Prochlorococcus marinus str. NATL2A: one gene and its partner. The protein of the gene in region 2 interacts with the protein of the main gene of each other region in a pairwise test. Links are inferred from orthologs where the notes say so. Each region holds a gene or a part of one and is shown on either strand. Other genes may lie near its edges.

The links.
Region 1: the proteins of PMN2A_RS09545 (region 2) and def interact in binary tests that used the Escherichia coli proteins (3 or more experiments, as listed by UniProt). The link is inferred for Prochlorococcus marinus str. NATL2A from one-to-one orthologs.

The regions. Positions count from the first base shown.
Region 1 is NC_007335.2:109,055-112,162, reverse strand. The notes cover bases 332-3,108. They hold def (peptide deformylase), read left to right. Parts: upstream 332-1,304; coding sequence 1,305-1,913; downstream 1,914-3,108. Other genes in these bases: PMN2A_RS00530 (ABC transporter ATP-binding protein/permease), read left to right, coding at 2,828-3,108; PMN2A_RS00535 (hypothetical protein), read left to right, coding at 2,424-2,705; PMN2A_RS00540 (histidine triad nucleotide-binding protein), read left to right, coding at 1,983-2,318; PMN2A_RS00550 (alpha/beta hydrolase family protein), read right to left, coding at 332-1,224. Also shown: more of PMN2A_RS00550, read right to left, coding at 1-331. UniProt on the Escherichia coli protein: Removes the formyl group from the N-terminal Met of newly synthesized proteins. Requires at least a dipeptide for an efficient rate of reaction. N-terminal L-methionine is a prerequisite for activity but the enzyme has broad specificity at other positions.
Region 2 is NC_007335.2:1,756,349-1,759,605, forward strand. What follows is about bases 259-3,184. They hold PMN2A_RS09545 (aspartate-semialdehyde dehydrogenase), read right to left. Parts: upstream 2,278-3,184; coding sequence 1,240-2,277; downstream 259-1,239. Other genes in these bases: PMN2A_RS09535 (ribonuclease J), read right to left, coding at 259-265; dapA (4-hydroxy-tetrahydrodipicolinate synthase), read right to left, coding at 339-1,247; tig (trigger factor), read left to right, coding at 2,431-3,184. Outside these bases: more of PMN2A_RS09535, read right to left, coding at 1-258; more of tig, read left to right, coding at 3,185-3,257.

The DNA of each region.
Region 1 (3,108 bases), 1.6 Mb from region 2 along the record:
ATACCAAGCATGTACTTTCTCTTCATTCGATCCAATAAACCAAAAAGATTCGCCAATACTTATTTCCTTTGAATCCAAGCTAAATGAAGAGGCAGGAGTATGTTCCCAACTTTGATTCAATAAATCTATTTCAAAAATCCCTTCAGTAATTTCTGCACTACTGGCAATTGCAACCAGTCGATTTTGATGCGAATGAATACCTGAGAATTCAATAAAAGTCTGATCAAAAGTCTTGATAGATCCATCTTTTTGAAATAGAGCTAAAGTCCAAATTCCTTCCTGAGCAAAAGCGCCAACGACATTATCCCCCACACATGAAAAGCTCGACATCCCGAGGACCCATTGTGGGAAAGCAATTTCAGCCTTAATAGACCATTGATTCTGGAAAATAGTAATTGAATTATTATTTAAGTCAGTTTTTATCTGCGTTATATTCCACCAGCCACTACTATCTTCAGCGACAAAAAGGTCACCTGTATCGGACCAAATAGGATTAAAAAATGATATTTTTTCTGTGCATTTTAAATATTCATTATTCAAAGTTACTATATTAATTATATTTTCTTGCTCACCTAATTTAGCTAATTTTAATTCATTTAAATCCCAAGGCATTGAAGTATTTTTCCACTCGACCCATGCTAATTTTCTATCTTTAGAATTTAGAGCAAGATAACCTAATAATCCCTGAGATGAATAAATAATTCTTGGATATTGTTCAGATTTTTTTAGAGAGTAAGAAACTATATGATCCCCTTCTTCATCCTCCATCAAACCAATCCAAATATTTTTTTCAAGATCAATCACGCCACCTGCAAGAAAATAGTTATGTTTTTTTGTAAGACAAATTGATTCTATTTTAGGTATAAATTTAAAAGAAAAAGATTTTTCTTTTTCTTCCTCGTAAAACCAAGTTCTCATCCATAAGCGGTTGTCTTTATTGTCAACCCAAGTCAATATAAGATCAGATCCATCGAGAGTAGCTGTTAGCGGAGCACCGCCATATCCATGAATTTTTGTCCTTAAATCACTTGGATAAGGTGTTAACTCCTGAGGTAATACGTCTTTTTGTCCCCAAGGTCTGATTAAAGCTGTAGTTCTTCCCTTTTCGTTTGGTCTTTGTTCTAACCATAAAATCCAATCACCTATTATGCGAGGCTCTTTAAATATGGGGGCTTCTCCATAAACTTTTTCAGCATCCAAGATTCTCATTGTTTTGTTCTTCATTGATGTTGAGAGTCAATGATTAATGCACTCATTGAACTTAAAACAAAGTAAAGTATAAAAGTTGTTGTCTTAAGACTCCTTTGGCTGGCAGTTTTGCTCAACTTGCAAAAAATGCAGAAAAAAAGAAGCCCTCAATTTCAGTTTCTAAAGAACCTGTCGAGAATCCCCCTTTGAAGGTGTATCAGCTGGGAGACGAGGCTTTAAGAACTCCAGCTAATCGTATCGTCAAAGTTGATGATGCAATTAGAAAGTTAGCGAAAGATATGCTGATAACTATGTATTCATCAAAAGGGATTGGTTTAGCAGCACCTCAAGTAGGAATACAAAAGAGATTGTTAGTTATTGATTTAAAGTTTGAAGATCCAAATTCTCCACCGATGGTATTTATAAATCCTGAGATAATTTCATCTAGTGCAACCTTAGATACATATGAAGAAGGTTGTCTAAGTATCCCTGGAGTTTACCTTAATGTTTTACGACCCTCCTCAATCAAATTAAGCTATAGAGATGAAATGGGTAGACCAAAAAAAATGAATGCGGACGGTCTCATGGCAAGATGCATTCAGCACGAAATAGACCACTTAAATGGTGTCTGTTTTGTAGATAAAGTAACTGATGAAGAAGAGCTGAAAAAACAATTAAATGAGAATAATTTCAAGCGAAGCGATGTAATAAAAGAAACGAATTGAAAAAATCTTGTCAATTCAAGCTATAAAAAATCGCATTAGATTCTTCTTATTGCTCTCTACACAAATTCAATGACAACAATCTTCGATAAAATTCTTAGCGGTGAAATTCCATGTGATGAGGTTTTTAGTGATAACAAATGCCTAGCTTTCAAAGATATTACCCCTCAAGCACCTACTCACATTTTAATAATTCCTAGAAAACCTATTCCAAGTCTGCAAGATATAAAAAAAGAAGATCAAGAATTACTTGGGCACTTACTGCTAAAAGGGACCGAAATTGCAAATGCTGCTGGTTTAGAAAGTTGGAGAACCATAATTAATACAGGAGAAGAAGCAGGTCAAACAGTCTTTCACTTACATATTCATATCATTGGCGGAAGGAAGTTAAGTTGGCCACCTGGATAAATAATTCATTTCTCTTGATCAATCAGCACGATTGCCTTACTGGCTTAGTTGCTGACTCATTTCCACCCATTGATGCGCTATAAGATAGTTAAATAATCATGTTCGATGGATTCCCAAACTGCTAAAGATAAAAACGGCATTATTTCTAAAGCAAACATAAATTTACAAGATTTATGGTCAAATCTTAGTGAGAAACAGCAATCTATTCTCAAAAAAATATGGTCAATTTTAACTTACAAATGGCAATGGCAGATAATCCTTAATGCCCCTTTTTTGGTCATTTGGGCATTAGATCAAACTATTCCTGCAGTTCATACTTTTGATATGCAGCTTATTTCCTCACTACCAATACCAACAATAATAAAAACATATTTGGGCTTTAGCTAAGATATAGAAATAAATGACTTTGATGAGTTTTGCTCTCAAAAAGTGTCAGATTTAACTTTAAAAAATAAGCTAATCCTATAGCTAATCAAGCATTTATTGAATTTGAAATAATCAAAAATAATATGACATCATCAATTTCGAAAGCTCAAAAAGGACTGGTAAGCCAACTAATTAAATTACGAAAGCTTACTCAGCCATATTTTCTACCTTATACAAAAAACAATGGTTGGCTATTTGTCTATTTATTAATAGCTTTATTATTTTGCGTAGGCGGAACAGTTCTGTTTTTACTCACAGGTTTAATGAGCCTGTTAACCAATTTAGCTCCAGATGTAACCAACCAATTTTTAGGAGGAGTTCAAAATTCCTTAAAAGTGATTTGGAATGGTCCGTCGGGAATAAT
Region 2 (3,257 bases):
CATGCCCATGAGTAACCACCAAACCTCTTATTCGATTTTGATTTTCTCGTAGATAAGTAGTGTCTGGCATGACAACATTTACTCCATGCATCCCATCAGTTGGGAAAGCAAGACCAGCATCAAGAATCATGATGTCGTCTCCGTATTCAAAGACGCAAGTATTTTTACCGATTTCTCCGAGGCCGCCTAAGGGAATAATCCTCAAACAAGGAGATTTGGTTTGATTATTTTTTGAACCTTGAGAATTCATTGAACTTGATGTCATGGAAAAATTTATGTGAAAAAACTTGATTGTTACCTAAATGAAAGCCACACCCAATGTGGATAGAGGGAGTAGATCAAATCAATCTCAGAGAAGAGAGTATCTTCACGAGTTCTTCTTTCATTTCACTGTTTAAAGAGACTAGAGGACTTCGAGGAGGTCCAACAGACCAACCGATGAGTTGAAGTGCCGCTTTAACAGGAATTGGATTTGTAGTTGCAAAAAGGGATTTAAAAAGAGGTTGTAATGTCTCGTGCAAATAAAGTGCCTCAGAATATTTACCCTCTAAAAAACTCTCTATAAGTTTCTTCAAATTAGGAGCAACTAAATGACTTGCGACACTAACAACACCAACTGCCCCTACTGAAAGCATTGGTAAAACCAAAGCATCATCACCGCTATAAATAGCTAAATCTGATCCACAATAGTTTCTTAATTGAGTCACTTCCTCAGTTGTTCCACTTGCAGCTTTAAAACTGACTACATTACTGCAATCCATAAGCTTACTAACAATACTAGGCGATATTGAACACCCTGTCCGCCCAGGGATGTTATAGAGCATTAAAGGCAACTTTGGAGCGGCATTTGCAATAGCGCGAAAATGAACTTCTAATCCCTCTTGCGGTGGTTTGTTGTAATAAGGAACAACAACTAAAGCACCATCAGCGCCTGAATTAGCTGCTTCCTTTGTTGCTTCAATTGCCTCAGAGGTCGAATTACTTCCTGTTCCAGCTAAAACTTTAGCCCTAGAGCCTAAGGAATTTCTTACTGTTTCCAGCAATTTTTGTTGTTCTTGCCAACTTAGAGTCGGTGACTCTCCAGTAGTTCCACATACAACGATGCCATCTGAACCTTGATCTACCAAATAATTTGCCAAATCGGCAGCAAGACCATAATCAACTTTCCCTTCATCATCAAATGGGGTCACCATTGCGGTTAGCAGCCTTCCAAAAGGGGCTGGTGATAACAAAGCTGACTTATTCATAATTCTTTGGCAGTAGAAGTTCAGCAATCTGCACTGCATTAAGTGCTGCACCCTTGCGGATTTGATCTCCACATAACCATAGTTCTAAAGCATTCGGGTTACTTATATCTTGCCTTATTCGACCAACTGATATTGGATCTCTGCCAGTTACATCTTGAGGCATCGGAAAACGATTATTTTCCAAGTCCTCAAGTATTTCAACTCCCGGTGAAGCCTCCAAAATCTCATAAGCTTCTTTTACTGGAAAAGGCTTTGTAAATTCAATATTGACCGATTCAGAATGGGCTCTTAAGACTGGGACTCTTACACATGTTGCGGTCAATGAAAGTTCGGGATCTCCAAGAATCTTTCGGGTTTCATTAACCATTTTCATCTCTTCCTCGCAATAATTATTCGATTGCAAAGGTGAATTATGCAAAAAAAGATTAAACGCCAAAGAATACGGAAGAACTTTACTTTTTGGAGTTTTTCCATCTAAAACTTCTTGGCTTAATTTTTCTAATTCTTCCATTGCCATTGCACCTGCACCACTAGCGGATTGATAGGTTGATACAACGATCCTCTTAATGGGGATATGCCTAGTCAATGGAGATAGAACCAACGCTAATAAAATAGTCGTGCAATTCGGATTAGAAATTACACCTTTGTGCTTAATAGCATCAGAAGGATTAACTTCTGGAACGATCAAAGGAACATTCTCGTCCATTCGAAATGCACTAGAGTTATCAATCATCAAAGCTCCAGAACTTTGAATTGTATCTTTCCATTTACGAGATATTGAACTACCAGCTGAAGCCAAAATTAAATCTACATTTTTAAAACTATCTTTAGTTGTCTCTTCGACTTTCACCTCAGTTCCACAAAAACTCTGAATGTCCCCTGCTGAGCGATGGGAGGCTAGTAAAATTAATTTTCCAACAGGGAATGATCTCTCTTCAAGCAAAGCCAATAATTCCTTTCCTACAGCTCCACTCGATCCAAGAATCGCAACTGTAAGTGGTCTATTTGGAAGAAGAGATTTTGGTTTCAAACTTGATGAAGAAAATTAAAAGGTTGAATAAAAAAGTTTTTCTTATTGGAAAAATCAACAAATAACAAATTTTTCGATGCTTTTTAGGCCACAATAGCTTTGGAAGTGACTTAACGCTTTCTTACGCTAACCAAATTTGAGAATTCCGTTTCAATGAGTGCTGCAAAATTAAACGTAAAAACCAGTGCAAAACCCAATAGCAGAATTGCTGTAGAGGTAGAAGTGCCCGCAAATCGATGCAAAAATAGTTACGACGAAGCCTTAAGCAAACTCAGCAGATCTATCTCAATCCCAGGCTTTCGCAAAGGTAAAGTCCCAAAAACAGTAGTAATCCAGCAACTTGGAGTCAAAAGAATACAGGCCTCTGCACTGGAATCACTATTGCAAAAAGTATGGACAGAAACCTTAGATCAAGAAGGAATAGAACCTTTGTGTGAGCCTGAACTAGAAGATGGCTTTGAGACTATTTTGGAGAATTTTAACCCTGAAAAAACTCTAATATTGAAACTTGAAACTGACATAACACCTATCCCAACTTTAAAAAAATCATCTGGTCTAACTGCTGAAGTAGAAAATCTAATATTTGATCCCAAAAAAGTTGATGAACTGATTGAGCAATCCCGAGCTCAACTAGCAACTAAAGTCCCAGTTAGTGATCGTGCCGCACAAAAAGGAGATATTGCCTTAGTCAGCTTTAAAGGAAGTTTCTCAGATGATGGAAGCGAAATTGAAGGGGGAAGTGCAGATTCAATAGAAATAGAACTCGAGCAAGGCAGAATGATCCCTGGTTTTATTGAGGGAGTGATTGGAATGAATATCAACGATGAAAAAACATTGAAATGTGAGTTTCCCAAGGATTATCATCAAGAAGAAGCCAAAGGCAGAAAAGCTGAATTCAATGTCAGTTTGGAAGATTTAAAAATCAAGGAATTACCTGAACTCAATGACGAGTTTGCTAAGCAAGCAAGTGACAAAGAAAA